Regions from separate parts of the Janthinobacterium sp. HH104 genome, predicted to be linked through region 1. Evidence: predicted binding sites of a transcription regulator. Region 1 holds the regulator's gene; each other region holds the start of a gene.

What was found. Region 1 encodes NrdR, which represses ribonucleotide reductase genes. Its sites were predicted from a motif close to CACNANATNTNGTG; they were not measured.
Region 2: the regulator NrdR is predicted to act here: its motif matches at 1,939-1,952, upstream of JAB6_RS02145 (ribonucleoside-diphosphate reductase subunit alpha).
Region 3: the regulator NrdR is predicted to act here: its motif matches at 1,665-1,678, upstream of JAB6_RS20165 (ribonucleoside triphosphate reductase).

What each region holds. Positions count from the first base shown of each region.
Region 1 covers NZ_LRIB01000001.1:82,165-85,442, forward strand. Annotated here, with positions in the region: gene glyA (serine hydroxymethyltransferase) at 1-975, shown strand, start outside; gene nrdR (transcriptional regulator NrdR) at 1,119-1,580, shown strand; gene pilV (type IV pilus modification protein PilV) at 1,801-2,391, shown strand; gene JAB6_RS00415 (PilW family protein) at 2,388-3,278, shown strand, end outside.
Region 2 covers NZ_LRIB01000013.1:285,562-288,839, reverse strand. Annotated here, with positions in the region: gene JAB6_RS02145 (ribonucleoside-diphosphate reductase subunit alpha) at 1-1,673, opposite strand, end outside; gene ampD (1,6-anhydro-N-acetylmuramyl-L-alanine amidase AmpD) at 2,066-2,677, opposite strand; gene JAB6_RS02135 (sigma 54-interacting transcriptional regulator) at 2,655-3,278, opposite strand, start outside.
Region 3 covers NZ_LRIB01000043.1:75,497-78,774, reverse strand. Annotated here, with positions in the region: gene JAB6_RS20175 (peptidase U32 family protein) at 1-1,024, opposite strand, end outside; gene JAB6_RS20170 (hypothetical protein) at 1,190-1,606, shown strand; gene JAB6_RS20165 (ribonucleoside triphosphate reductase) at 1,725-3,278, shown strand, end outside.

The DNA.
Region 1 (3,278 bases):
AACGTGCAGCCGAACTCCGGCTCGCAAGCGAACCAGGGCGTGTTCTTTGCCATGTTGAAACCAGGCGACCTGATCATGGGTATGTCGCTGGCCGAAGGCGGCCACCTGACCCACGGCATGCCGCTGAACATGTCCGGCAAATGGTTTGACGTCGTCTCCTACGGTTTGACGGCGGAAGAAGACATCGACTACGAGGCAATGGAGCGCCTGGCCCGCGAACGCAAGCCGAAATTGATCATCGCCGGCGCGTCCGCGTTCTCGAAAAAGATCGACTTCGAACGCTTCAGCAAGATCGCCAAGGAAGTTGGCGCCTACTTCATGGTCGACATGGCCCACTACGCGGGCCTGATCGCCGCCGGCCTGTACCCGAACCCGGTGCCGTTCGCCGACTTCGTCACCTCGACCACGCACAAATCGTTGCGCGGCCCGCGCGGCGGCATCATCCTGATGAAGGCCGAACACGAAAAAGCCATTAACTCGGCCATCTTCCCTGGTATCCAGGGCGGCCCGCTGATGCACGTGATCGCCGGCAAGGCCGTCGCTTTCAAGGAAGCGCTGAGCCCTGAATTCGTCGAGTACCAGAAACAAGTGATCAAGAACGCCGACGTGCTGGCGAAAACCCTGATCAAGCGCGGCCTGCGCATCGTTTCCGGCGGTACCGAATCGCACGTCATGCTGGTCGACCTGCGCGCCAAGAACCTGACGGGCAAGGAAGCCGAAGCCATCCTCGGTTCCGCGCACATCACCTGCAACAAGAACGGCATCCCGAACGACCCGCAAAAACCATTCGTCACTTCGGGCATCCGCCTGGGCAGCCCGGCGATGACGACGCGCGGTTTCAAGGAAGCGCAAGCGGAAGAAGTGGGCAACCTGATCGCCGACGTGCTGGACAATCCGCATGACGCCGCCACCATCGAGCGCGTGAAAGCGGCAGTGAAAGTCCTGGCCGACGCGCACCCTGTGTACGCCGCATAATAATTTGTCCAGAATGTGTCATACGGAGTAAGATTCTGTATGACACATTCCTTCGTGCCCAAGGGCGCCCGGAGTGATTCGGGCGCCCTTTGCACAAGGACGGCGATTTCCCGTAATTATTACTATAAAGTTGTAACCAGCCCATGAAATGTCCATTTTGCCAGCACGGCGACACCCAGGTTCTCGATACGCGCGTATCGGAGGAAGGGGATGCCATTCGGCGCCGCCGCCGCTGCGGCAAATGCGACAAGCGTTTTACCACGTACGAGCGCATTGAACTTATCATGCCGGCCGTCGTCAAAAAGAATGGCAGCCGGACGGAGTTCGCTGCGGATAAGCTGCGCGGCAGTTTGATGCTGGCCTTGCGCAAGCGTCCCGTTGCGGCCGCCTCCGTGGATACGGCCATCGCGTCCATCCAGGAAAAACTGCTGACCAGCGGCCTGCGCGAAGTCGATTCCGGCTATATCGGCGAACTCGTCATGCAGGAACTCAAGCGCCTCGACAAGATCGCCTACATCCGCTTCGCCTCCGTCTACAAGAATTTCGAAGACCTGGCCGAATTCCAGGATGCGATTGCCGAAGTGGGGCAGGCGCGCAAGCCCTGACCTCACCTTCTTGTTCACCTTCGTGAAGGCGGGGCTGCTTATGCGCCCCGTTTTCACCACGCCAAGGGTTGCCTGGCAAGCGGTCTGATCAATCCCAACGCTGTTCTTCTCGACTTATCGCCGTGCTGTTTGCGCCAGCGCAGACCCGGCTTTTTGCGCGCGCCTATCTTGTAGCTGGGCCGCCTGTTCCTGCGACTCTTGCTGCGGAAGGGAGTAGCGCATGCGCAATAGCGGTCGCACTATGTTTCCTGCGGGTGGCAGCAGCCTCGTCGAGGTGCTGGTGTCGCTGCTGCTGTTGGCGCTGGGTCTGCTGGGCGCCAGCATCCTGCAACTGAACTCGCTGCGCGCGCGCCATGAGTCGGCGCTGTTGTCGGCGGGCGTGCAACTGGCTGCCGGCATTGCCGAACGCATGCGCGCGAACAGCGTGCTCATGAATGGCCCCGATGCGGGCAATCCCTACCTGAACGTGGCCTACGCGGCGGCGGACGATGCTGAAGCTGGCGGCGGTGCGCCCGACTGCTTCGGCGTCACTGCCTGCAGCGCGGCCGAACTGGCGCAATTCGATATCGCCGAATGGAAGCAGCGGCTGCATGCGGCCTTGCCCGGCGCGCGCCTGCATATTTGCCGCGACACTTCCGCGTGGGATGCCGCCGCCCAAGGCTTGCAGTGGGCGTGCAGCGGCGGCAAGGGCGCGCCCATCGTTATCAAGCTGGGCTGGCGCGGCCGCCTGCCCGATGGCTCGCCCGCCATGAATGCGGCAGGCGAATCGTTGCCCAGGCTGGCATTCCAGCTGGGCGGAGGCGGCGCATGAACGAGGTCCTGTATCGGCATCGCGGCATGAGCCTCGTCGAATTGCTGGTGGCCCTGTCGCTGGGCGCGCTGCTGATGCTGGCGGCCAGTAGCGTGCTGCTGGCCGCCAGCGGCAGCTATGGCGACCAGTCCGCCAGCGCGCGCTTGGACGATAACGGCCGCTATGCGCTCGACACCATCGCCCGCGCCGTGCGCCAGACGGCGTACGTGAACTGGGACAGCAGCGCCGCGCCCGTCGCCCATGCCGATGACGACAGCGCCAATGTGGCCGGGCTCGACGCGCGCAGCCTGGGCAAGAACAGCGAGGGCATCAGCGGCGCGCTGCCCGGCGCCCTGCATGGCAGCGACGTGCTGGCCTTGCGCTATTACGGCGCCGGCAAGGAAGAAGGCGGCGACGGTTCCGTGCTCAATTGCGCGGGCTTCGGCGTGGGCGCCGCGCAAACGGAAACGCAGCGGGGCTGGAGCATTTTCTATGTGGCGCAAGGCGCCGATGGCGAGGGCGAGCTGCGCTGCAAATACCGTGGCGCGAACGGCTGGGGCGCGGACGCCATCATCCGTGGCGTCGACGGTTTCCAGGTGCTGTATGGCCTCGACACGGATACGCCGCCCGACGGCGTGGCGAACCGCTATGTCAACGCCAGCGCGCTCGAGGCCTACGATGCGGCATTGGTACTGGAGGGCGCGGATGCGGCCGCGCGCCAGCGCGATCTGCACCGCCGCACGCACTGGAAGCGCGTGGCCAGCGTGCGTGTGGCGCTGCTGCTGCATGGCGAGGCGGGCCAGGCGGACAAGATGGCGGAACTGGGGCCGGCGCAGTTCGACCTGTTCGGCAAGGTGTATGCCGAGGCGCACGCGGCCGGCGACACGGGCGTGCGCATTGCGCGCACA
Region 2 (3,278 bases), on a different contig from region 1:
CCCGTTTCAAACAGCATCGACAGCATCTTGCGCCACAGGTCCAGCGCGGCGATCTTCTTGAAGACGCGGATTTCGCCGGCGGCGGCCTTGGCTTCGTAGCCCAGGTAAGCCTGTTCAAAGGCCTTGCCGACCTTGTCGTGCAGGTCTGGCGTGTCCGATGGCGAGAACAGGGTCCAGTCGCCTTTTTCCATGACGCGCTTCATGAACATGTCGGGAATCCAGTTCGCCGTGTTCATGTCGTGCGTGCGGCGGCGGTCGTCGCCCGTGTTCTTGCGCAGGTCGAGGAATTCCTCGATGTCCATGTGCCAGGTTTCCAGGTAGGCGCAGACGGCGCCCTTGCGTTTGCCGCCCTGGTTGACTGCCACGGCCGTGTCGTTGACCACTTTCAGGAACGGCACCACGCCTTGCGACTTGCCGTTGGTGCCCTTGATGTGGGCGCCCAGGGCGCGCACTGGCGTCCAGTCGTTGCCCAGGCCGCCGGCGAACTTGGCCAGCAGCGCATTGTCCTTGATGGCGTCGTAGATGCCTTCCAGGTCATCGGAGACGGTGCTCAGGTAGCACGACGACAGCTGCGAGCGCAGGGTGCCCGAGTTGAACAGGGTCGGCGTCGAGCTCATGAAGTCGAACGAGGACAGCAGGCTGTAGAACTCGATGGCGCGCGCTTCGCGGTCCGCTTCGTTCAGCGCCAGGCCCATGGCCACGCGCATGTAGAACGCCTGCGGCATTTCGATGCGCACATCCTGGATGTGCAGGAAGTAGCGGTCATACAGGGTTTGCAGACCGATATAGCCGAATTGCAAGTCGCGGTCGGCGACGATGGCTTTCGCCAGGCGCTCCAGGTCGAAACTGGCGAGTACCGGGTTCAGCAGCTCAGCGGCGATACCCTTGGCAATGTATTGCGGGAAATACGTCAGGTATTCGGCGGCAGCGGCCGCTTGCGGCACTTCCTTGCCGAACACTTCCTTGCGCACCGTGTGCAGCAGGATGCGGGCCGTGACCTGGCTGTAGGCCGGATCTTTTTCCATCAGCGCGCGCGCCGCCAGGATGGCCGACTTGTGCAGCTCTTCGACAGGCACGCCGTCGTACAGGTTTTTCACCGTTTCAGCCAGGATGGCGTCGGCATCGACGTGCTTTTCCAGGCCGGCGCAGGCGGCGTTGATCAGGTCCCGCACTTCCTGCATGTCCAGCAGGCGGCGCACGCCGTTGTCGGTGACGTTCAGCTGGGGCGCGGTCACTTGCGCGGACGCGCCTTGCGCTTCCTTCTGCAGGCGGCGCTCTTCCATGTGCTTGGCGCGGTACAGCACGTAGGCACGCGCCACGTCGTGCTCGCCCGAACGCATCAGCGACAGTTCCACCTGGTCTTGCACGTCTTCGATATGGAAGGTGCCGCCGCCCGGATGGCGGCGCACCAGCGCGGCGACGACGCCGTCCGTCAGTTGTTCCACCAGTTCGCGGATGCGTGCCGAGGCTGCGCCCTGGCCGCCGTTAACGGCCAAAAACGCCTTGGTCATGGCGATCGCGATCTTCGAAGGCTCAAATGCCACCACCGCACCGTTGCGGCGGATGATGCGATAGTCGCCCAATGCCGCGCCCGTGCTCGCCACGCTGTTGGCCGCGCCTGGCGCTGGCGATACTGGCGTTGGATGGATGGAAATATCTTGTGGTGATTGCATTGAAGCTCCCGTTGTCAGCTAAAGTCAGCCTGCAGTTTTGCTGCCGCGTGTGTTGTTGAATAGAACGCCCGATGGTCAGGGTTTCTTCAGGTATTTGTTGCTAAATAGTAAATTCTTAATGCATAAAACAGAGTCAGACGCCATATCGCCACACCGTACTGCCCGGCTGGCGCGAAACACGATCAAGGGTGATAAACCGCCAGTTCCAGTGCTTTATCAGCAATCCGGGTAGCTTTGACAATAATTCTGAAAACGTCTGTGATGGCACTAGATATAGTCTTTACATCCAACTTCTGCACTAATTGTAGTACCCATCGGAGGGTGATGCAATAGTTTTCCGGCATCCGCCAGCGTAATTTTTTGTATTTTCATATACGATTTCGGTTGACTTTTCAGGGTGTGGATGGAAAGCCAAATCCCCGCGAAGTAAGCGCTAACGCAGGCTGCCCTTGCAAGGTTTCCAGCCAGCATTTTTGATAAAAATGCCAGTCAAAAAACGGCCCCGGATCCGTCTTCCTCCCCGGCGCGATATGCTCGTGGCCGCGCACCTGCGACAGCCCGTAGCGCGCCACCAGCGCCGCCGTCAGCGCCGCCAGCACATGGTATTGCCGCCGCTGGAAGGGCACATCGTCCGCGCCTTCCATTTCGATACCGATGGAATAGCCATTGCACTGCGGGCGTCCTTCGAACATGGACGCGCCCGCATGCCAGGCACGTTGATCAGTAGAAACATATTGCAACAACGCACCATCGCGCCGCACAAAAAAGTGCGCCGACACCTGCAAGCCACGCAGGTCGGCGAAAGAAGGATCGGCATTATAATCTACCCGGCCCGTAAACAAGTCCGACACATGCGGCCCGCCAAAGTGGCCGCCCGGCAAGCTGATGTTATGGATCACCAGCAAGTCGACTTGTGCACCGTCCGGGCGCGCATCGTGGTGCGGCGAGTCATAGCGCAGCGCGCCGTCGCACCAGCCGTCTTCATCTATCGTCCATACGCTCATCAAGTAAAGCTTCCTGTATCGTCAATTTCTGCATGCGGTAACGCAACTGGCGCACGCTCAGGCCCAGCTGGCGCGCCGCCCGTGCCCGGTGGTAGCGCGCCTGCACCAGCGCCAGCATGATCATGTCGCGCTCGGCCTGGCGCAAATACACGTCGAGCGGCAGGACGGGGGCCACGCCATGCGCGGCCATGCCGGGCAGGCATAGTTGCCGTTCCGGCAAGTCCGGCAATGCCGGCGCCGCCCGCAAAGGCATAGTACCCGCCGTGGATGGCAAGGCCAGCCCGTCAAGCGCGATCACGCCGCCGTCGGCAAAGGCCAGCGCCCGCTCCAGCACGTTTTCCAGTTCGCGCACATTGCCGGGAAACGCATACGCGGCCAGGGCCGCCAGCACGGGCGGCGCCAGGCTCACGGCCCGGCGTGGCGACAGGCGCGCGAGGATCACCTCACATAATACCTGCAGATCGCCGCGCCGCTCGCGCAGCGGCGGCAGCGCCAGCTCGATCACATGCAGGCGGTAAAACAGGTCCTGGCGAAACGTGCCGGCGGCCACGCCGCGCGCCAGGCCATGCTGGCTCGCGCACAGGATGCGCACGTCGACGGC
Region 3 (3,278 bases), on a different contig from region 1:
ATCTATGGTAGGCACCCAAGGTGTGCTGCTGGCCTTCGGCCAGCTTGTCCATGGACGCCATCCAGGCCGGCTTGACGGCGTAGCGCGCATTGCCTTCGCGGCAGGCGTCGATCGCTTCGCGCCACACGCGCGTCACCTGCGCCACGTAGGCGGGGCTGCGCTGGCGTCCTTCGATCTTCACGGCGCGCACGCCCATGGCGATCAACTGCGGCAGCAGCGCCAGCGTGTTCAGGCTGGCCGGCTCCTCGATCGCGTAATACTCTTCGTCGTTGACTTCGAAACGTCCCTTGCACAGGGTCGGATAGCTGGCGTTTTCGCCTGGCGCATAGCGGTCGATCAGCACGCCGTTCAGGCGCGATTCGAGGCCGTTCGGTGTTTCCAGCCAGCGCACGGATTTCGCCGGCGAGCACACGCCGTGAGTGTTCGGCGCCTCGCCCGTCGCGTACGACGACAGCGCGCAGCGCCCTTCGACCATCACGCACAGGCTGCCGAAGCCGAAGACCTCGATCTCGACTTCCGTCTTGGCGATCAGTTGCTCGACCTGCGCCATCGACAGCACGCGCGGCAGCACGGCGCGGGCGATGCCGAAGTGTTCATGGTAAAAATTGATCGCTTCGTAGTTGGTGGCCGAGCCCTGCACGGACAGGTGCAAACGCAGTTGCGGGTGGTGCTCGCTTGCATACGCCATCAGGCCCGGATCGGCCACGATCATGGCGTCGATGCCGGCCTGCGCGGCGCGGTCGATGGCGCTGCGCCACACGGCCCAGTTGTGCGGCTGCGGATAGGTATTCAGCGCCAGCAGCACCTTGCGTCCATATTGGTGGGCGTAGCGCACACCCTCGGCGATGGCCTTCTCGTCGAAATTGAGGCCCGCGAAATTGCGCGCATTGGTGGCGTCGCGAAAACCCAGGTAGACGGTATCGGCGCCATTGTCGATGGCCGCTTTCAGGGCAGGCAGGCTGCCGGCGGGGCAGACCAGTTCCAGCGGTCCGGCCACGCGGGTGGCGGTGGTTGATTCAAGCATCATGGTGTTCACAGTCCTGTATCGGCTCAGGGTGCAGACTATAGCCCCGCCCATACCGCCCAGTCCTTGACGCAGGTGAAGGAATGCATGCATGGCTGGCGCGCGTTCAACTTGCTTGACCTGGCTGTAAAATGCCCCACTTTTCTCCCTCACCGATTGCCCGCCATGCCCCGCAAACCGCTGCTGCTATTCTTGCTCACCCTATTCCTCACCGTGCTGCAAATACAGTGGGCTTCGCCCGCCGACGGCTATGTCGAAGAAACGCTCTCCGTGCTGTCGCCCGAGGCGCTGGGCGTCTGGGCCGGAATGCTGCTGCTGTTCCTGCAAGCCGTCTTCGCCCGCCGCGCCATGCCCGTGCTGCGCCAGGCCGCCATCTGCACGGGCCTGCTGGCCGTGTACTGGCTGCTGGCGAACTACGTCACGTTCGACGCGCGCGTGGCCAGCTGGAGCACGTTCTCGGCGCGGGAAATCTGGGCGCACGTGCTGCCCGCCTCCGTCGTCAGCATCGCCGTCTGCGGTGCCGCTTACTTTGGCCTGAGCTGCTTCATCCCGCGCCTGGGCCGCGCGAAAAAAAGCCGCTGACGCGCTTTCTTCACCTGCATCAAGGATTCGTCACGCAACTGCACGCGCCCTTTGACGCCACTATATTTAGTGATTAATCTCCATAAAAACACCGCATGTTGTGTTTATTGGAGGTTTCATGACGACAAATGCAGTTTCCCCCACACGCGGCCAGGTCGACGTCGCCGCGTCCATCAATGAATACCTGGACCGGCGCGACTGGCGTGTCAACGCCAACGCCAACCAGGGCTACTCGCTGGGCGGCCTGATACTCAACGTGTCGGGCAAGGTCATCGCCAACTACTGGCTGGACCAGGTGTATCCGCCGGAAGTGGGCGCGGCGCACCGCGAAGCGGCGCTGCACATCCACGACCTCGACATGCTGGCCGGCTATTGCGCCGGCTGGTCGCTGCGCACCCTGCTGCACGAAGGCTTGAATGGCGTGCCGGGCAAGATCGAATCGGGCCCGCCGAAACACATGTCGAGCGCCATTGGCCAGATCGTCAACTTCCTCGGCACCCTGCAAAACGAGTGGGCCGGCGCGCAGGCGTTCAGCTCCTTCGACACCTATATGGCGCCCTACATCCGCAAGGACAGCCTGCGCTACGAAGACGTGCGCCAGTACATGCAGGAGCTGATCTTCAACCTCAACGTGCCATCGCGCTGGGGCACGCAGACGCCGTTCACCAACCTCACGTTTGACTGGGTCTGCCCGGACGATTTGCGCGAGCAGATTCCCGTCATCGCCGGCCAGGAAATGGACTTCAGCTATGGCGAGCTGCAGGCGGAAATGGACATGATCAACCGCGCCTATATCGAAATCATGATGGCGGGCGACGCCAAGGGCCGGGTCTTCACCTTCCCCATCCCTACCTATAACATCACCGAGGATTTCGACTGGCACAGCGACAACGCGGAACGCCTGTTCGAGATGACGGCCCGCTACGGCTTGCCCTACTTCCAGAATTTCATCAATTCGGAACTCAAGCCGAACATGATACGTTCCATGTGCTGCCGCTTGCAGCTGGACTTGCGCGAGCTGCTCAAACGGGGTAATGGCCTGTTCGGTTCCGCCGAGCAGACGGGTTCCCTGGGCGTGGTGACGATCAACTGCGCGCGCCTGGGCCACTTGTGGCGCGGCGACGAGCCAGCCTTGATGGCCGACCTGGACCGCCTGCTGGAGCTGGGCAAGACCAGCCTGGAAATCAAGCGCCGCACCATCGAAGAACTGATGCAGCAAGGCCTGTTCCCGTACACGAAACGCTATCTGGGCACCCTGCGCAATCACTTTTCCACCCTGGGCGTGAACGGCATCAACGAGATGATCCGCAATTTCAGCGGCGACGCTTACGACATCACGGCGCCGGAAGGCCATGCGCTGGCGATACGTCTGCTCGACCACGTGCGCGCCCGCATGGTGCGGTTCCAGGAAGAGACGGGCCATATGTACAACCTGGAGGCGACGCCGGCCGAAGGCACGACCTACCGCTTCGCGCGCGAAGACCGCAAGCGCTATCCGGCCATCCTGCAGGCGGGCACGGTCGACAATCCGTACTACACGAATTCGTCGCAACTGCCCGTCGGCCATACGGACGACCCGTTCGAAGCGCTGGAATTGCAGGACGCGCTGCAGCGCAAGTACACGGGCGGCACGGTGCTGCACCTGTACATGACGGAAGCGCTGTCGGATGCG